3 regions of the Rossellomorea sp. H136 genome follow, and region 3 is predicted to be linked to each of the others. Evidence: riboswitches for the same ligand, from Rfam matches in the RefSeq annotation. Region 3 holds a riboswitch; each other region holds the start of a gene.

Region 1 (7,123 bases), 2.2 Mb from region 3:
AAGAACGACACGATTATTATATTGAAGTAGCCACGGGTGAGATTTCAAGAAGCTCAACGGATTCGCCATGGAACTTTAAAATATCTGCAACTGATGAAGAAATCACCCAGCTGAGGGAAGTGTTCGATTCCAATCACTCAGTCGATTGGCAGAACTTCTATCGTGCGCATGTCCCTTATATTCAATATCATTTCGACCGGGAAAATGATGCATATGATGAAAACCTGCATCAAGTGTATGAAATGATTCATCGACTTGGAGATGATGAAGCGAAGAAATTCATTGAGAGTATAGGCATCTTGAATTCAGAGCCTTATGAGGATCATAAATAATGATTAAAAGTGTTGGTTCAGAAGAGATATCTGTGGACCAATGCTTTTTATTTATGGTTAGATGAAAGAAAGTGTGTACGGATGAGGTGAAGTCAGATGGAACAGTTTATCGATGAAAATGGGAAGCAAGTAGAAATATCCTTTGAAAAGGGAAGGTTTCAACAAGAATCATACCATGTGTTAGTTCTATGCCGCTACAAAGGGGAATGGTTATTAACACGGCATAAAAAAAGAGGTCTGGAGTTTCCTGGGGGGAAGCGGGAAAAAGGAGAAACCCTTGAGGAAGCTGCGGTACGTGAAACGTATGAAGAGACAGGAGGAGTGATCAAGGAGCCATTTTGCATAGGGGAATATAAGGTATATGATCACTCACCATTTATTAAAACGATTTTCTTTGCTAAAGCTGAGGAGATCATAAACAAGGAAGATTATCTGGAAACAGAAGGAGCCGTCCTTTGGAGTGGTGATTTCTCCAGCATTCATGACGATCCTTCCTTTAGCTTTATCATGAAAGATCAAGTGGTGGACTTGGCTCTCAAAAGAATAAAGGATCTCAACCTTATGATTTGATCAACTTCTTTTCGAGCTGTTCAACCAGCTTATACATAATGGTAGCGAATACGGCAATGACAAGCAGGGATAGCAGGACAAGGGTAAAGTTAAAGACTTGGAATCCATAAATGATCATATATCCGAGCCCCTTGGCGGAAACCAGGAATTCTCCTACAATGACTCCGACCCATGATAAGCCCACGTTGACTTTCAGTGTGGAGATGATGGTCGGGAAAGAGGCGGGAAGAATGACCTCTTTGAACATTTGCCCCCTTCTTGCTCCGAAGGTCTGCATCACCTTCAAATAATTCGGGTCCACTTCCCTGAAGGAAGTATACACAACAATCGTGGTAATGATGACGGAAATGACGGTACCCATGGCAATGATGGATGTGAAGCCGGGTCCCAACCCCACAATTAATATCGGACCGAGCGCTACTTTTGGCATGGCATTGAGGATCACAAGATAAGGGTCCAATACTTTAGAAAGAAATGGTGACCACCATAATAAAGCGGCTAATAGGGTTCCAAGCAAGGTGCCGAGAATGAATCCGATGATGGTTTCACCGAGTGTGACAGACAGGTTGGCTAGAAGGCTTCCGTCTCCCAGTTTTACGAGAAACAGTTTCCATATTTTTGAGGGTGAGCTGAAGATGAGTGGATCGATCCAGCTGCTTCGGCTCGCGAGCTCCCAGAGAGAGAAAAACACAAAGAAAATAAGCGCTTGATAAAACCAGACCCATCGCTGTTCTTTCTTCATCGATTGAATGTATTCAAGGTGTTTTTTTTTAATCGATTCGTGATTCAAGTTTCTCAAGCTCCTTCCATATGGATTGGAAAAATCCCGGGTATACCTCATGATTTCTAACTTCAAAGGGCATCAACTCTTTTAACGGGGGCGGAACCTCGAATATCGTGTGTATAGACCCTGGTTTCGTCCCGAATAGAATGATACGGTCACTCATGGAGATGGCTTCGCCTATATCATGGGTCACAAGGATGGCTGTTTTTCCAAAAGACTTTAATGTGGAGTACACCAGATCCTCTAACTTCAATTTGGTTTGATAATCGAGTGCTGAGAAAGGTTCATCCAAGAGAAGTAATTGGGGTTCTGTGATGAGAGTTCGAATCAGCGCCACCCTTTGACGCATTCCTCCCGATAGTTCCCTTGGATAGGATGTTTCTACACCTTCTAACCCCATTTCAATCAACAAGGCACGTGCTTCTTTCCTCTTTTCTTCTGTCAGGGTCCCCGTAATGGTTAAACCTAAAAAAATATTTTCTTCGATGGTCTTCCACGGAAACAGATAATCCTGCTGCAGCATGTATCCCAGTTTCTCTTTCATTTTTCGAATTGGTTGTTGGTTTAATAGAATCGTTCCTTCTGTCGGCTGGATAAGGCCTGCAATAATGGAGAGTAACGTGGTTTTCCCGCATCCACTTGGACCGATAAACGAGACAAACTCACCTTCTTTCACTGCAAGCGTTATGTCTGAGAGAGCATGGGTGGCCGTTTTGGGTGAAAAGTAGGTGTGATGGATCGAATCTAAAGATAGAAAGTTCACTGTACTTAAGCCTCCATTTTCTTTTTTTCTATAAGTGAAGGGCTGACATGTGAAGTCAGCCCCGAATCGTTCTACTTTGCTGCTTTTTCAGCGATCGAAGTGTTCACTAACGTTTCATGATCAACGGACTGTGGAAGCTCTCCTGCTTCATCCATGATGTTTTGGAGATTATTCCACTCTTCTTCGTCAAGGATCGGATCTGTCGCGAAGGATCCTTGTGATTTGTAGCGATCAACAACCGTTTCAATTAATGAAAGTTCTGTGTCTTCAAAATAGGGCTCAATCACTTTCGCGATGTCTGCTGCACTGTTTTCCGCCACCCATTGCTGAGCTTTGTACAGAGCTTTCGTAAATTTCTCTACGGTTTCTTTGTTTTCATTCATGTAGCTGTCTTTGGCCATGAACGTTGTATAGGGAACATGACCTGATTCTGTTCCAAAGGAAGCTACGATATGCCCTTTTCCTTCCTGTTCAAAAATGGATGCCGTTGGTTCGAATAGCTGAACGTAGTCCCCTGTACCAGATGCAAAGGCACTCGCGATATTCGCGAAATCAATGTTTTGGATGAGGTTTAAATCGTTTTGCGGGTCGATGCCATTCTGCTTCAGGACAAATTCCCCAACCATTTGTGGCATACCGCCTTTACGCTGACCTAGGAAGGTGGAACCTTTTAATTGATCCCATTCAAAGTTTTCCACTTTTTCACGTGAGACGAGAAATGTTCCATCGGTTTGGGTTAATTGAGCAAAGTTAATGACTGGATCATTCGAACCTTGTGCATGAACATAGATCGAAGTTTCTGAACCGACCAGGGCGATATCAGCACCGCCGGATAGCAAGGTGGTCATTGTCTTATCACCACCCCAGGTAGTGGTTAGTTCAATGTCGAGCCCCTCCTCTTTGAAGAATCCCTTTTCGATTGCGACATATTCAGGAGCATAGAAAATCGAGCGGGTTACTTCTGCTACACGAACTTTCTGTACGATTTCTTCTTTTTCTCCACATGCTGTCAACCCGATTGCCAACATGCCTATGAGTAATACGGCAAAGCCACTACGAAGCCATTTTTTCATTCACTATTCCTCCTCTAAGCTTTGTGAAACTCGTTTATCGATAGAATGGGGATGAGTGCATCTCTCTTTGCCTTGTTTATCTTTCCATATTAAAAGGGTAGGATGGTCATAAAGGCAGGGTCTTGAATCATCTGCTGATGATGAGATTTGCTAAAATATCCTATGTAGAGTATAAAAAATGTGTGAATACCCAGAGCACGTTTTGAAAGGAAGAGAATATGAAAAACGGAACGATTGTGAAGAAAACATTGTTTCCTTCACCTAATCCTCGTGTGGAACTATATGAAATTACCTATCTATCCGGTGGCCTCCGGGTGAAAGGATTATTGGCTGAACCTGCAGGAGTTGGGAAGTATGACGGGTTCCTCTATTTGAGAGGCGGGATCAAAGGCGTCGGCATGGTCCGCCCTGCGAGAATCGCTCAATTTGCTTCTCACGGGTTCATTGTTTTTGCTCCCTATTATCGCGGCAATCTTGGAGGAGAAGGAAATGAAGATTTTGCGGGGGATGATCGTGAAGACGCCATTTCGGGTCTTGAATTGCTCAAAAGCTATCACAGAGTGGCAGATAACCGGATTCATGTGTTCGGCTTTTCTCGAGGAGGAGTAATGGCGCTGCTGACAGGCATCCAGCGCAGTGACGTTACCTCCATTGTTACATGGGGAGGCGTTTCCGATATGTTCTTAACATATGACGAACGGAAGGATCTCAGGAGAATGATGAAACGAGTCATAGGAGGAAGTCCCAATAAAGTTCCGGAACGATACGAATGGCGTACCCCACTATACGAATTAGAAAACCTTGAAGCTCCCGTATTGATCATTCACGGTGAAAAGGATCAGAACGTTTCAGTGGAGCATGCATATAGATTAGAAAAAAGACTGAAAGAGTTGGAGAAATCTGTTTCATCCCGATACTTCAAAGAGTTTACGCATTATTTTCCACCACGAAAGAACCAACAGATTGTCTCCATGTTATGCACATGGATGAAAAATCAATAGACAGTGGTGTATGATTAAATAAAGCTCTTTTCGCAAAGATTGTTGTTTTCTAACATAGAATCTGCCAGGACCTTGCCAACCAGTTTGTGCGGGATGGTCATGGGAACTGCTTCACTTGCAGCTAGCGTTCGACGGAATCCCCTCAGCTTACCGAACGGGGTCTCGGCACGACCGTACTTTCGCAGGAGTCTACGCGGTTCCTCTCACCATCTTTAAGAGTTTTCTTGACAGAGCTTATTTATGCCAAATAACAATTGAAAGAAACAATATTTCACTATACAAGCTAAAATCAACCACTACTCTCTTTTTCAAAAGCAACAAAGTATACGAAAAGAGCGACTTAATAAAAAAGGATTGAGGTTAAGCATAATGGGCATGGGCTTGGAATTAAACACGATGATTGTGACAAAAGGAAAAGAAGTGAGGAAAGAAGAGAACCTGTTCGAGCTCCAAAAGGATGGATATCGGCTTTATCCTATGCATATTCCGATAGATGTGAGAAAGACGAAACACAGTGATCCCAGTGGTTACGGCAAGATCGAAAAGATGGAGTGGACGGATGAGAAAACGATGATTCTGTATCGATTGATTTCCTTGAATTCCACGAACTAAATAAAGGAGGGCTGTAAACATCCGCTTACAGCCCTCCTTTTATTGTATTTCCTCATATAAAATATAGCGATTATCCTCAGTCTGTGCGATTAGATAGTTGCTGTGATCTTTCACGCTATAAATGGGAGTCCCTTTTTTCAGTGTATTTGCCGTAAAATCATTCACGGGGTGATATTGACTCTCAATCTTTTCTTTAATAGCCCCGAGCTTCTCATCCAGGACCAGCTTCTTCTCCTCAGAAACCTTCACATATTCCTTCTTGTTCACTACCATCATATCCCCATATCCACATAATTCATAGGATGCAGGTTCTTTGTCTCCGCATGCACTTAACAAAAATACGCATAATAGCAATACAACCAATCGCTTCATGTTATTCCTCCTTATCATTTCTTCACATACTCAAAAGATATTCAAGCTTGTACGCCGACATGTTTGTTTTTTATGCAAAACTTCATCAACTTTGAAATGGATAAAGTGGTATAATGTTCCTTAAGTGAATAATTCCCGCAGAAATTAGGTGCTGATCTTTAGCTTAAAGGGAATTCGGTGTGAGTCCGAAGCTGTTTCCGCAACTGTAAGTGCTGACGAAATAAGAAGAAAACCACTATTTGAACATTCAAATGGGAAGGTTCTTAGAGTAGGCTGACGCACAAGCCAGGATACCTGCCTTTTTTTCATCGTATTATGCTCTTCGGAAGTTAGGGGTATGGTGCGGCTATTTAACATCTCTTTTTTTATGGATGACAACTGCCGGCCAATATTCTTGGGTGGTTTTTTTGTGTTTATTTATCCTCCCTGGAAATACGATAGGTGCTTCACAAACATTATTCAGAAAGGAGGAGTTTACAGATGGCAAAGGATTTCCGCTACTTATGTTATCCCTATATGCGTGAATCTGTTTCAACCGTAGATTTTGAGATCCGGACCGATTCACTGTCGACTAAAATCGGACTCGCGTCATCATTGACGGAGCACTTACCGAAAGTGAACGATGATTTACTGTATTTAGCTGAGATGTCGTACCATCTTAATGGGTCGGTGCGTGGAATGACAGCCATCAAGGAAGAGGACTTAAATACATTGAGCCAAATGTACGATCGTTATGTGTTGGAAGTCGAGGACCGAATCCAAACCTTTGTCCTTCCACAGGGCTCGACAGCTGCATGTGTGCTTCATACCTGCCGCAGTGAAGCAAAAAAGTCCGTCCGTGCCTTACATAAAGTCAGTACTGAAATGAAAGTGGAGAGCATTTTATTTAAATACGCTCATTTACTGGCAAATGTCCTGTTTGTGATGGCCGTGTATGTGAATAAATGTGAAGGGATTGAAGAAATTCCTTTTGTGAGTAAATCGTATAAAGACAAAATATAGAGAAGCGGAGAAGATGAAATATGAAAAAGTTATGGTTAAATAGTTTACTACTATCACTCATCCTGGTTGTTTTCGCAGGGTGCAGCAATGGGGAAGGGGAAACATCCACAAAGGAAGTTAAGTCTGATAATGAGTCTTATTCTGTGACCGATGACAGGGGCGAAGAGATTAGCTTTGAGAAAGTACCGGAAACCGTTATTTCCTTACAGCCGAGTAACACAGAGATTCTCTTTGCAATAGGAGCTGGGGATAAGGTAGTCGGGGCAACTGAATTCGACAACTATCCTGAAGAAGCGAAAAAGATTAAAAGAGTATCGGATTCCATGACGGTCAATGCTGAAGAGGTCATTGCGCTAAAGCCAGATGCTGTCATTGCGTATACTACTGGAGATGATGCCGGAGTGAAGCAGCTTGAAGAGGCGGGATTAAACGTATTCGTTATTCAATCTGCCCAAACCTTTGAAGATGTTTATGGGGATATTGAACAGATTGCAACGGTAATGGGAGTAGAGAAGAAGGGGGACGAATTGGTAGATGGCATCAAGCAACAGATTTCAGATGTGAAAGGAAAAGTAAGTACGTTAAAGGAAAGAGAACAAGTATATTTTGAAATC
Region 2 (7,123 bases), 380 kb from region 3:
TGATTCCCACAATATTGTCGCAACTGGTACAAATGATCGTGATATCCTGCAAGCGATTGAGGCGCTTAACGAAATGAATGGCGGCCTCGTGATGGTGAGAGAAGGAAATATCATAGCCTCTCTTCCATTACCGATTGCAGGGTTAATGTCCGATCAAGGATTTGTAGAAGTGGTATCAGGGCTCCGGGAGTTGAAAAATGCGTTTGTAGAATTAGGATTCTCCGGGGACTTTAATCCATTTCTGACTCTCTCTTTTCTCACTTTGCCTGTGATCCCCGAGTTGAAGCTGACAGATTTAGGATTGTTTGATGTTAAAGATTCCCGGCATATTGAGGTTGGGGTAAAGGGTTGATGGGTTTGTTTGACTGTTGAATTTCTTGAGGTATTTGCCTGTTGAATTTTCAAATATTTTTAACAGGCAAATTTTCTGTTGATTTCAACTGTTAAATCTCTCTATATTCAGCAGTTGAACCTAAATAAATCTGAGTACCAGTTATTTCATACACAATAGGAGGCTGGGACAAAACTAAAGAACCACGATAAAAAGGCGAACAATAGAAGTGTAGGTTCTTCATAACGCTAATGATTTCCGTGCAAGACTACGCTTTCCGCGGGTAGCCCGTGAGCCTCCTCGGCAAGCCTGCGGGGTCTCACATAAGCTCCTTTCCCGCAGGAGTCTTCGTCTTGCACTCCAATCAACCGCTGGAAACAGCTAAAATCAAATGATTCGAAAATAAATAATAAACCCGAACAAATCTGCACACTAAGAGGCAGGTTTGTTTGGGTTTGACTTAGGATAAAAAACTTTTGTCCCAGCCTCTATTAGGCACTTCAAAGAACTCGATTTTTTTCCATAACATAAGAAAAGAGATGTCTCCACACACCCCGAGACATCTCCTTCTCTTTATTTACTTTGACTCTCTACTTTTATATCTGCTTCTTCCTTTTCGGTCGTCACGGCAACTTCCTTGTCAGCCGACTCTGAAATTGCTGGCTGATAAGGTCTTTCATGGGATCTGTTTGCATATGACTTCAGTAATTCACCTACATCGATGCCAGTCATTTCCCGTAACGGTTCCTGCATGTCAAGCATCGTTCTGGTGATGCTTTTCCCAAAGGAAGGAACTCCTTGGCCATTACCGGAATCAATGATTTTAACAGAGTCAATATTGTTAAGAGGCTGAGCAATTTTCTCTGCGAAAACGGGCAGCATTTCGATTAATTTCTCGGTAATGATGACATCGCCATGTTTCTCCATTGCTTCTGCCAGCAGTTTACGGGATTCTGCTTCCGCTTTACCACGTTCTCTGATAACATCGGCTTCGGCAGAACCTTCTTCTCTTCGGATTTTGGCTTTTGCTTCCCCGTCAATTTCAGCCTTGCGAGCTTCGGCTTCCGCTTTACGGGTGGTTTCGTAGTATTCGGCATCGGCTTTCGTTTTACGAACTTTTGATTCTTCTGCTTCTAGCTTAACGGCACGTTCACGCTCAAGGAATTGAAGGGTTAACTCTTCTTCTTTCACTTCCTTGGTAAGTTTGGCTTTTTCCAACTCATAGGACTGTTCGGATTTTGCTCTTGCCCGCTCTGTTTCTTCTTTGAAGGCTGCGTCTTTGATGTCCTTCTCTTTTTTCGATTGGGCAATGGTAATTTGACGCTTGTATTCTTCCTCTTTCGCTTCCTGATCGGTTTGGGCTCGGTGAATACGGGTTTCACGCTCGGTGTTTGCTTCTGCAATTTCAGCTTGCTTACGAACCTCGGCGATACGTGGACGACCAAGATTTTTTAAGTATCCATTTTCTTCGTCTGCATCTCTTATGTCAGTTAAACCGAGTGACGTAATTTTGAAGCCCATGAGATCTAGCTGTTTCTGGGCAATTTCTGATACGTCAGCGTTAAATTTTTCACGGTTGCTGTTAATGTCTTCAACAGTCATTTTTGAAAGAATCGCACGAAGATTACTTCCTAGTACCTCGATGATTTCATCTTCAATTTCTTTTTGATCCTTACCAAGGAACTGCTCGGCATAGTTCGCTATCCCGTTTAATGTGTCGGCCACCTTCACCATCGCCACTGCGTCTGCAACGATCGGTACTCCGCCATTTGTGTATACTCTTGGTGTCGATAGCTTTAATTGGAAGGATGTAAGATTAACAGGTGTGGATGTTTGGAAACGTCTTAATCTGTACCCCCCACCTCTGATGATTTTCATGGAACGCCCTTCCTGGTCGGTGAAAATATTCGTTTCCTTCTCAGGATCCCCCAGTTTAGGTCCGGTAATGATCAGTGCCTGGTTGGATCTCGCTGTACGATAACGAAACCTCATCCAGAAATAATAGGCAATTCCTGCAATAGCTGCAATAACCAGAACAGGAATCAGGAACATAAAAAATCCGATAATACTTAATGATCCTAGCATTCTGACAACCCCTCTCGACATTTTGTTTAAACCAGAATGGAATCTGATTTAATTTTAAATAAAAGTGCTAGCTACAATACTATCTACGAAAAAGATGACGAAAAGTTTCAATAAAATGGGCGAATTCCCTGATTTTATATAAAAAAAGCCCGAACCTGTAAAAGGTTCAAGCATTCAAGCTATAAGAACAATCCATGTACTGCCCCAAGCCCGGTAAAAATAACAAGATGATCTCCTATTACGACCCTTTGATATGTGGTGTACCAAAGAGCAATCCTTATATTACCCAAATAGACTTCTTGCATTTCCCCAACGATAAAGATCCTGCCACGTTTCTGGAATGCCTTCTATATAGGAACCCATATGATATCGATTGACGGTTGAACACTCTGGAAAATAAGCAATCTTCACTTTTGCTGTTCTAAGGATAAGTCTTCGCTTAGATGTAAATCGATAAACTCTACTACTTTATCGATTTGATTTCTTTGTATTTTGTCTTGTGGCATTTTTCAGACCTCACTACCTTTTTGAAAAGCACAAATCTTACCATAATCATTCTCCTCACTCACTAAGGGTTATGATAAAATAAAAGCGTTCACAATTTAATCATTGCTCATTGGTGAAGATGATTTTCAGTTCATTTTCTTAAAAGGGAAGTTGGTGAAAGTCCAACGCGGTCCCGCCACTGTAAGGCTGAGAATCGTATGAATCCACTGTTTCGAATCGAAATGGGAAGGAATACGAATTCGCTGACGCTGAGCCAGGAGACCTGCCAAAATGGGAAGAACACAGAAAGTTCCTACGGGAGATAGGAGGGTGTTGCGCTAATGAGACGTCACCAGAGGAATCACTGTACTCTGAACGTTCGCCCGGAATAGCCGCATCTTCTTTTTTTAAAAGGAGATGCTTTTTTGTTTCATAATGCAAACAGGGAGATGAGAAAATGGAGCAAGCCTATTCAGTCGAACGTTCACGAACCATACAAACAAAATTGGTATTGCCACCTGACACCAATCATATGCAAACCATCTTTGGAGGGAAGGTCCTATCCTATATTGATGAGATTGCGGCACTATCCGCCATGAAACATTCAAGTTCAGTAGTCGTCACAGCATCGATAGACTCCGTCGACTTCTTATCGTCTGCCACGGTCGGCGATGCATTAAGCCTGGAGGCATACGTCACTTCCACAGGGAGGACATCAATGGAAGTATATGTAAAGGTGTTTTCTACGAATCTCGTAACGAGTGTCAAAACCTTGACGACGGAATCATTCCTAACAATGGTCGCCGTTGATGAAGATGGGAAACCGAAGCCGGTACCAAAAGTCATTCCTCAAACGGAAGAAGAAACGAGACTATTCAAAACGGCTTCCTTACGAAAAGAGCATAGAAAGAATCGCGCGCTTATTTTATAAACAATCTTGATTCACTGACTAAATAATATAACAATAACACTCAGAGTCTTCTAAGCTCTGAGTGTTTAAAAAGGCATTTATCATCTCACTTTCAAATGAGAATTGGGACACATTTGGAAAGGTAAATCATATTGTGAAACTTCTTCCCTTTTTGTCCGTATGAATAGTATCAGTAAAAAAAGGAAGAGGGATAAAGTTGAATAGGAATTTTGTCTTATTGGACTTGTTGATTTATGTAGCACTACCTCTTTTCGTATAGTTACTCAGATTCTATCGGATTTGGATGTTATTGCCTTCAGACCTCCGTCTTGTCCCCCATCTATAGAACAAACAAAGATATTTCCCTATAATGATAAATAAACTGTTCACTCGGGGTGTATTATGATTGAAGGTAAATTAATTAAATTTCATCGAGAAGATTCAGGATTGACTCAGGAACAGCTTGCACAGGGTATCTGTTCCACTACACATCTTAGTAAAATCGAAAGAGGCATCACAGAGTATTCAAGTGAAATTACTGATTTACTTGCTAGGAAGCTTGGAATCGATATGAATGTTGAACGTTCCCGCTACCATTCATTACAGGCTAAACTATCAGAATGGAACGATGCGATTATTATGATTCGAACCAATGAAATCCATCAACTTAAAGGGGAAATTGAAAAGGAACCTTTAAGGTTTCTATCTGACTTCATCATCCAATACAACCTTTTCCTGGCAAGATATTATTTATTTTTGAACAAACATGAAAAAGCAAAAGAAATCCTGGGCATGTTCGAAAACAAAAACTATTCTCTATCCCCTTTCGAACAAAATTTATTGCTTCATGTCAAAGGGATCTACTATCATTCAACAAGACAATTTAACTCTTGCATAAAAGTATTAAAACAGATTGACGATGAATATCCCAACTCCGAATATTATTTTCATTTGGCATTAGCGTATCATTCCATTCATTCAAATACCTTTGCCTATTATTATGGGCAAAAAGCTTTGCAATTTTTCCAGAAAACATTGAATATCCTTAGGGTTATCGATTCGGAAACCTTAATTTTAATCCAATTGAATGCCAAAGAACCCTTTGATATGGAAGAAACAAAACAGCAGTATGATAAACTCCTCAGAGTCTGTGAATCAGTCAATTCAAACGATCGGGCGCATAAGATCCATAACAATCTTGGATTCGAATATTTTAGGAGAAAACGATATTCTGAATCAAAGGCATCCTATGAAAGCGCATTAAAGCTTATCCATGACGAAACACCGGCATCAAATTATTTAGTTACGCTCAGTGGATATATACTTGCTTGCATGAAAGGGCGCCTACTATCTTCCCGGGAACTCAATCACTTAGCGACAAAAGGACTGAATATGGCCACTCAGCATCAGGATCCAAGCCACGTATTCTTTGAGATTTACTTACTTACCATAAATGAGAATGAAAAAGAATTATACGAGTATATTGAACGAACAGCCCTCCCCCATTTCAGAAAAACGGGGAGCCAGTTGATGTATCAGCATTATGAAAGACAACTATTTTTATATTATGTGAAAACCGGACAATCAGAGAAAGGTTTCACACTTGCATCCGATAAGATGTCAAATGAAATTAGTTATTATGAATTAGAGTAGCCCTCGTATTGAATGAGGCTGGGACAAAAGTTTTTTATCCTAAGTCAAACCCGAACAAACCTGCTTCTTAGTGTGCAGATTTGTTCGGGTTTATTATTTATTTTCGAATCATTTGATTTTAGCTGTTTCCAGCGGTTGATTGGAGTGCAAGACGAAGACTCCTGCGGGAAAGTAGCTTATGTGAGACCCCGCAGGCTTGCCGAGGAGGCTCACGGGCTACCCGCGGAAAGCGTAGTCTTGCACGGAAATCATTAGCGGTATAAAGAACCTACACTTCTATTGTTCGTCTTTTTATCGTGGTTTTTTAGTTTTGTCCCAGCCTCATTTTTCTTTTTTTTACGTAGACCGTTGGCATTGGTCACAACCCCCATTCACCAACATTTTTTTACATCTTTTCTCCTGAAACTCCTTTCAAAATCAGACAAAAATCAATGAAATTACACTACTTAATAGTCAAATGGTCCCTAAACAAACCCCCATACAAACATGATAACTTTGTATTTACAATAAGAATTGTACTAATCTTTAGAATAATCTAACCAACAACAGAAAAGAGGTAGAAATGATGAAAGGATCTTCCATCACAAAGAAATCGGCTTTGATTGCACTATCCACTGGATTACTGTTATCCCCAGTGTCGAACTACTCCATGCCAACAGCTACAGCTGAGGATTGGAAAGCAGAAACAGTTTTATCTTCCCTGACTGAAGCCCAAAGACAAGCCTTGCATCAACTGGAGATAAATAACGTAGAGGGCCTCCAAGGATTTCAGTCGAATGAATTGGCATCTGACGAAGAGATCTCCGTTATCGTCCAATTTAAATCCAAACCTGGACATGTAGCTGTATTAGAAGCGGCAGTACAAGGAAAATCAATAAAGAAAGCAGACGCCAAAGCCCAAGTGGAGAAAGAACATAAGATTTTCAAAGAAGATGTAGCAGCGCACCTATCAACAAGCCACTTAAAAGGAAAAAAGGTAGTGCCCAAAATCACCCAAGCCTATAAAGAAGCGTATAACGGTGTAGCAATGACCCTTCCGGCTAATCAAGTAGAACAACTGCTTAAATCCGAAGCCGTTAAAGCTGTGTTTAAAAATCAGGCATTTACGATCGATCCCGTTAAACAAGACCTTCCAAATGATGTTGAGAGAGAAATCACAACGTCTGTTGAAAGCATCCCCTATTTAAATGTAGATGAACTACATAAGGAAGGAATTACAGGAGATGGAATCAAAGTCGGTGTCATCGACACAGGTATTGACTATAACCATCCTGACCTTAAAGATGCTTACAAAGGTGGATATGACTTTGTTGACGATGATGCTGACCCAATGGAAGCAACGTATGAAGATTGGGAGAATACGAGTGAACCGGAGTTCAGTTATACGGGAAGTTCCTATTATACTTCTCATGGTACTCATGTATCCGGAACCATCGTAGGACAAAACGAGAATGATAGTGAAGTATCCGTAGAGGGTGTTGCCCCGGATGCAGATCTATATGTGTATCGCGTCCTCGGCCCTTATGGAAGTGGTTACACAGAAGACGTCCTTGCAGGAATTGAAAAATCTGTTCAGGATGGAATGGATGTCATCAACCTTTCATTGGGCGCCAGTGTCAATGATCCATATTATCCTACAAGCACAGCCCTTAACTATG
Region 3 (7,123 bases):
TCATAATGAAAAGGATCTTGCCATTTCCATTTCATTAGAGGCAAATGAACTCCTGGAAAATTTCCAATGGAAAACAAGCCGGGAAGCAGTGGAAGCGACACGTCAAAATATAAAAGAAGAAATGGCTGATGTCCTGATTTATTTAGTCCAGCTGGCTGATAAAATGGATATCGATTTAGAAGAAGAAGTATATGAGAAGTTGGAAAAGAATGCTCTGAAGTATCCGAAGTAATGATTAGGGACGGACCTACCGAAAAGGTCCGTCCCTTTACTTGTTCATAATCGTCAGGAAACCCTGAACGCCTGATGTCCTTTACCATACAATAATGACTATATTTTCTTAATGGAAATCGCGTCACGCATTTTTTGCAGGGAAGATTTGGATAGATCTTTTCTTTTCATCATGGTGTTAACGTAGAGGGCATCGACAATACTAAGTTGACTAATTCTTGAAGCAAGTGCTTCAGATCGATATTCGGTTTCTTGAGATACCGTAAATAGAGGAATGTCGACCCCGTTGCTTAGAGGGGATTTGGCAAAGTGAGTAATGGCAATGGTCGTTACCCGATTTTTCTTCGCTACGTCCAATACTTCCAATAAATCTTTGTTCGATCCTGAATGAGAGATAAAGACGATCACATCAGCATCGGTCAATTGTGAAGCGGAGATCAGCTGCATATGGGGATCATTGTACGCTGTAGTGGTCATGCCTGTTCTGAGGAACTTATGATGAGCGTCCATGGCAACAAACCCCGATCCACCCGTACCATAAAATTCTATTCTTCTGGCACCTATCATCCCTCGAATAGCTTTCGTAAACATTTCCTCGTTCAGCATGCTTAGAGAATCCTCTAATGTTCTGATATTGGACCTGAACACTTTTTGGGCAATAACGCCTTCAGAGTCCTCTTCATTGATTGTTTCATGAATATCTTTGATAGGGGTCACCAGGTCGGATGCAAGAGAAATCTTCATGGCCTGGTAGCCTTTAAAGCCCAAGCGTTTACAGAATCGGAAGACTGTAGCATCTGCAACGTTCAGTTCTTCCGCTACACCACTGATGGTGGAGTGGATAATTTTTTCTGGATTAGCAATAATAAATTCTGCAATCATCTTTTCTTTTTCACTGAATTGAGAGTAATGAGAACGGATACGAGGTAAACAATGCTGTACTTTTTCCTCTTTCATGCAGGGGAAACCTCCTCTAAGCGAATTCTTCATGAAAATAATTTTAACCTACTTCATGAAATAAAAAAATATTATTTCATAAAAATCCACCACGGAAAATTATTTCGTATTATAATATATACGGTGAAAATATAATTACTCGAAGTGAAAGGAATGATAAATATATGAAAAAACAACAAATAGGGGTTGCTGGTGTCGGAGTGATGGGGAAGAGTCTGGCTTTGAATTTCGAAAGCAGAGGCTATTCCGTTTCCATCTATGATGTGTCTAGTGAGAAGGTAAGAGAAGTACTTGAAGAGCATCCAGAGAAGAACATGGTCGGTACTCATGATGTAAAAGAGTTCGTACAGTCATTAGAAACACCACGAAAAATATTGATTATGGTTCCAGCCGGTAATATTACAGATAAAGCGATTGAATCATTGCTTCCTCATTTAGATCAGGGGGATATTCTGATTGATGGAGGAAACACATACTTTGAAGATACGATTCGCCGCAATAAGGAACTTGGTGAAGAAGGAATCAACTTCATCGGTGCAGGTGTCTCAGGCGGAGAAGAAGGCGCTTTATACGGTCCTGCTATCATGCCGAGCGGTCAAAAGGAAGCATACGATTTAGTCGAGCCTTTCCTGACAGCAATTGCGGCCAAGGTAAAAGGCGATGCGTGCAGTACATATATCGGTCCAGATGGATCAGGCCATTATGTAAAAATGGTCCACAATGGAATTGAGTACAGTGATATGCAGCTTATCTGTGAAGCGTATTATCTTATGAAACATGTATTGGGTTTAAGCGCACCTGATCTGCATGAGATATTCAAAGAATGGAACGCGGGGGAGCTCGACAGCTACCTGATTGAAATCACGGCAGATATTTTCACAAAGGTGGATGAAGAAACAGGAAAACCCCTTGTTGACGTAATCCTGGATACAGCAGGCCAGAAAGGAACAGGGAAATGGACGAGTATTTCTGCACTGGAATTAGGTGTACCATTATCGATCATTACTGAATCTGTATTTGCCCGTTTCATCTCTGCCATGAAGAAAGAAAGAGTGAAGGCAAGTAAAATCTTAAGAGGACCAAGAAATATGGAGTTCTCCGGTAACAAAGAAGAGTTTATCGAAATGATTCGTAAAGCGTTGTATTTAAGTAAAATTTGTTCATATGCACAGGGTTTCGCCCAGCTTCAATCTGCTTCTGAAGAGTATAGTTGGAACCTGAAGCCCGGCGAGATTTCCATGATTTTCAGAGGTGGTTGCATCATTCGTGCAGGCTTCCTGGAAGAAATCAAGAAAGCGTATGATCGTGAACCGGGATTAACGAATTTGCTGCTCGATCCGTATTTCAAGGAAATCGTTGAAAACTATCAGGAGGAAGCGAGAGAAGTGGTGGCTACAGCCATTAAATTAGGTATCCCTGTACCGGGTCTTGCGAGTGCTTTAGCATATTATGACAGCTATCGCTCTGAGTCATTGCCAGCCAATCTCCTTCAAGCTCAACGTGATTATTTTGGAGCTCATACGTATCAGCGTGTGGATAAAGAAGGGACATTCCATACAGATTGGTTATCTAAATAAGAAGAAAGCCCTGTGGGAATCCCACAGGGCTTTTGGTTAACGTTTCATTCTTTGCTTGATGAGTCATTTTTCGTATGATGCTTATTTTTCTCGTCCCACTGCTCTTTTTTTAAGTCATCGAGGGGAATTGGGTCTACATTTTGCTCACTTTCATGCTGATCGAGAATGCCGTCATGATCTTTATTGATTTGTTCAGGATTGTCATTTGCCCTTTTCGTCATAATCTTTCATCCTCCCTTAATGAGTCGTTGTTGTACCATACCCTTCTTGAGCAGGTGAAAACATCGGGAGAATAGAACATAAGAAAGCCACCTAACCGTGTAGGTGGCTTCTTTGGTAGAGCTTTAGATTTTTACATCAACTTTAGCATTTTTCTTTAAATCTTCTACATGCTTAACAAGTTTTTCTTGTTTTTTCTGTTGTTCTAACTGAGTCTTGATTTGAGGTTTAACTTCTTCAAATTTTGGTGCATCCTTTGATTCACTCTGAGCTTGCTGACTTGCGTACTGATCGTAAAATTTCTTCATTTCATCTTCAGAGACTTCTTCTACTTTGATTTCTTTTTCAACGTAGTTTGTGTATTTGATGTTTTCAGCGATTTGAGTTTTTAATTCGTCCATCGTGAATCCTGCTTTTTTCATTGCGTCTTCAAACTTCTTTTCATCACCGTACTGCTTTTTAACTTCTTCCAGTTGTTTATTGATTTCATCTTCTGATGCCTTATATCCTTTTTCATTGGCTTGCTGCATAAGGAGTGTTTGTCCAACCAGGCTATCAATTGTTTGTTCCTTGATTTTCTTTGCTGCATCTTTACTTGTTGGGTCTTGCCCCATTTGTTGATATTGCATTTGTGATTGAGTCAATACGTTATTGAAATCTTCACCTTTAATTTTTTCGTCGTTTACAATGGCAACGATCTTATCTTTTTCAATCTTTTGCTCATCCATTTTCTTCTGCATTTCTTCCATTTGCTTTGCTTGCTCTTCCTGAGCCTGTCCATCGCTTTTTTCTTCTGTTTTCGCTTTATCGTCAGCTTGTTTTTGGCTCTCCTCGTTCGAACCGCAAGCGGCTAGTCCAATCGATAATAAAGCTAATAGTAAAGTCGTTAATAATTTTTTCATAATAGACTCCTTTCAGAAGTAAGGTGTGATTTCAAAAAAAATCACTTAATGCGCATTTTAAAGGAAAAGCCCGTAAAAAGAAAGTATTTAAGCCAAAAAGTATAGAATGTAATGAGGTTGAAATACAGTGCATTACTAATATGGTCCCTATTCACTATAGTGTATGCGGTTACATTCGACTATCAACTGCCGGACAGTAATGATAATGTAAGAAGACTTTCACCTGGTTTCTAAAAAAGAGGCTGTTTAAATCGAGAACTTTTCCTCCATTTAAACAGCCTATAAAAAATATTGGGGACCAAAGAATACTGTCAAACAACCTTCTATTTGAATTATATAGAGTGGCTACATTTTCTTCAACTAACATTTAGGAAGGTGTCGGCTGACTAGTATCCTTTAGTAGGCAGTATTCAATCTTCTTCTATTCTTTTCATGGAAAATAATAATTATAAGCATATTTTAAAGGAAGGGTTTTCCTTCCTTTCCTTCAACATGTTACATCTCTTGACTTTAAGAGGGTAATAGAGTGATACTATTAAAAGATTTCAACTTCTATACAAAATGAATAGTTTCACTTGTAAATTCATTTTTAATCGTTTATGATGGTACAGAACACAACATTTTGTGTTCTGTTTAATTATTTTAACTATATATTGATTATAACCTGTGAATAGGGTGTCTGAATGGACTTAAAAGGGAATCCGGTGTGAATCCGGAACTGTCCCCGCAACTGTAAGTGCTGACGAAATAAGGAACTGCCACTGTCATATACGATGGGAAGGCCTTAGAGTAGGGTGAAGCACAAGTCAGGAGACCTGCCTTGTTTATCACGTGTTATCTTCTTCGGGAATTGGGAGGATAAAGCGAGGATTGGAATAGGACCAATAGTCTGTTCACATATCTTTCGTACATAAAACCCATCCGTTTAGAAGGATGGGCTTTTTTTGTATCCTTCCCACACTGTATAAATTGGGAGGAATTATGATGTCAATCGTATCACAGGAACAGCCGATAACTATGGAAGTAAATGCAATTCTTACAAATCTCCACAATCGCTTTCCACAACTTCATTTTAAAGAGTTCGACGAAAAGACTTATAAGTATGCAGACGGTCAATCTGAATTGAGTAAAGATAAACTTTATCATTTCATGATCCTCACGGCAGTAGAACGGATCTCTGCCCATGAACCTGATTGGACGTATGTGGCTGCAGAATTATATTTAATGAAACTTTATCGTACCATCGCTTATTCAAGGAGAGTGGAAGAAAGCGAGTTGTACAGTTCCTTTTATGAATTAATTCAAGGCTTGACTGATAGGAAACTATATACACCCGCACTATTGGAAGCATATAGCAAAGAAGAAATTGACGCTTTGGGGAAGATCATGGATTCATCTAAAGACCATCTGTTTACGTACATAGGGATTGTCACATTAACAGAGCGGTATTTAACTAAGTCCCATGATGGTGAAATCCTTGAATTACCTCAGGAGAGATTGCTGATCATCGCCATGACACTATTTAAGAACGAACCCAGTGATAAGCGGCTGGCGCTTATTGAAGAAGCTTACTGGGCCTTGTCTAATTTGTATATGACGGTTGCAACTCCTACGTTTGCCAACGCCGGCAAAAGCCATGGTCAGTTATCTAGTTGTTTTATTGATACGGTAGCAGATGATTTAAGAAGTATTTATGACAGTAATACAGATGTTTCCACATTAAGTAAAAATGGTGGAGGTCTCGGTATTTATATGGGGAAGGTCCGTAGCAGAGGAAGTAATATCAAAGGCTTCAAGGGAGTAAGTTCTGGTGTTATTCCATGGATGAAGCAATTAAATAACACAGCCGTATCCGTTGATCAATTAGGACAACGTCAAGGAGCGATCGCTGTTTATTTAGATGTATGGCATAAGGATATATTTCCTTTTCTTGATACACGATTAAATAATGGAGACGAAAGGCAGCGTACTCATGATCTTTTCACTGGAGTAAGCTTACCGGATTTATTTATGGAACAAGTGGAAAATAGAGGGGATTGGTATTTATTTGATCCTCATGAAGTGAAAATGGTAATGGGGTATTCCCTGGAAGATTACTATGATGAGTATGAGGGAGAAGGTTCGTTCAGGGAAAAGTATTGGGAGTGTGTAGAATGTCCTGATCTTTCCAGGGAAAAGGTTCCAGCAATTGAAATTTTCAAGCGGATCATGATTTCCCAGCTCGAAACGGGAACGCCATATATGTTTTACCGTGATACAGTCAATCGGCTAAATGCCAATCAGCATAAGGGGATGATCTACTGCAGTAATTTATGTACGGAAATCGCCCAGAATATGAGTGCGACCGTCATGGAAGAAGAGGTTATCAAGGACGGGAAAATCATTACCTATAAATCTCCGGGGGATTATGTCGTCTGTAATCTGGCATCTGTTTCTTTAGCTAAGACAATCATGGATGATGAGTTGGAGAGAGTCGTGTCCATAGGAGTGAGATTACTTGATAATGTCATAGATATTAATAAACTTCCAGTCCTGCAAGCCCAACTGACAAACAGGCGCTATAGAGGGATTGGATTAGGAACCTTTGGCTGGCATCACCTCCTTGCATTAAAAGGCTTGAAATGGGAGAGCGATGAAGCAGTTGATTATTGTGATTCACTATACGAAGATGTTGCTTATTACACGATAAAAGCAAGTCATGAATTAGCGAAAGAAAAAGGTTCCTATCCATATTACAGCGGTTCCGACTGGTCGACTGGAGAGTATTTTTCGAAGAAAGGATATTCTGGACCGAGGTGGGATTCACTCAGGGATGATGTTTCTTCGAAAGGAATTCGAAACGGATATTTAATGGCCGTTGCGCCCAATTCGTCCACTTCGATCATAGCAGGCTCTACAGCAAGTATCGATCCTTTGTTCAGATTAGAGTACTCGGAAGAAAAGAAAGATTATAAGATTCCTGTTACAGCACCTGATTTATCACCTAAGACGACCTGGTATTACAAAACGGCTTATAACGTAGATCAGCACTGGAGTATTAAACAGAATGAGAAAAGACAACGTCATATAGATCAAGGAATATCGTTTAACTTGTATGTGCGGAATGATATCAAGGCGATAGAACTATTATCTCTTCATATAGATGCATGGAAGTCAGGATTGAAAACGACTTACTATGTGAGATCGACATCTGTTTCAAATTTTGAAGAATGTGAAAGCTGCCATAGCTAACTGGGA

The links. A riboswitch is a leader RNA that binds a small molecule or an ion and turns the genes downstream of it on or off. The one in region 3 is predicted to bind cobalamin.
Region 1: it holds a riboswitch for cobalamin, as region 3 does, so the genes downstream of both, ACYH0O_RS19945 (hypothetical protein) here and ACYH0O_RS08945 (ribonucleoside-diphosphate reductase subunit alpha) in region 3, are expected to answer to the same signal.
Region 2: it holds a riboswitch for cobalamin, as region 3 does, so the genes downstream of both, ACYH0O_RS06925 (acyl-CoA thioesterase) here and ACYH0O_RS08945 (ribonucleoside-diphosphate reductase subunit alpha) in region 3, are expected to answer to the same signal.

The regions. Positions count from the first base shown of each region.
Region 1 is NZ_CM166371.1:3,917,253-3,924,375, reverse strand. It holds gene ACYH0O_RS19985 (hydrolase) at 1-332, shown strand, start outside; gene ytkD (RNA deprotection pyrophosphohydrolase) at 429-902, shown strand; gene ACYH0O_RS19975 (ABC transporter permease) at 892-1,644, opposite strand; gene ACYH0O_RS19970 (ABC transporter ATP-binding protein) at 1,673-2,449, opposite strand; gene ACYH0O_RS19965 (ABC transporter substrate-binding protein) at 2,521-3,522, opposite strand; gene ACYH0O_RS19960 (alpha/beta hydrolase family protein) at 3,741-4,523, shown strand; gene ACYH0O_RS19955 (DUF2584 domain-containing protein) at 4,893-5,135, shown strand; gene ACYH0O_RS19950 (hypothetical protein) at 5,175-5,507, opposite strand; cobalamin riboswitch at 5,637-5,823, shown strand; gene ACYH0O_RS19945 (hypothetical protein) at 5,988-6,509, shown strand; gene ACYH0O_RS19940 (ABC transporter substrate-binding protein) at 6,530-7,123, shown strand, end outside.
Region 2 is NZ_CM166371.1:1,379,770-1,386,892, reverse strand. It holds gene ade (adenine deaminase) at 1-352, shown strand, start outside; gene ACYH0O_RS06930 (flotillin family protein) at 905-2,416, opposite strand; cobalamin riboswitch at 3,017-3,207, shown strand; gene ACYH0O_RS06925 (acyl-CoA thioesterase) at 3,360-3,833, shown strand; gene ACYH0O_RS06920 (helix-turn-helix domain-containing protein) at 4,215-5,465, shown strand; gene ACYH0O_RS06915 (S8 family serine peptidase) at 6,028-7,123, shown strand, end outside.
Region 3 is NZ_CM166371.1:1,759,905-1,767,027, forward strand. It holds gene ACYH0O_RS08920 (nucleotide pyrophosphohydrolase) at 1-232, shown strand, start outside; gene ACYH0O_RS08925 (MurR/RpiR family transcriptional regulator) at 331-1,188, opposite strand; gene gndA (NADP-dependent phosphogluconate dehydrogenase) at 1,353-2,765, shown strand; gene ACYH0O_RS08935 (hypothetical protein) at 2,810-2,986, opposite strand; gene ACYH0O_RS08940 (SurA N-terminal domain-containing protein) at 3,110-3,886, opposite strand; cobalamin riboswitch at 4,543-4,723, shown strand; gene ACYH0O_RS08945 (ribonucleoside-diphosphate reductase subunit alpha) at 4,868-7,117, shown strand.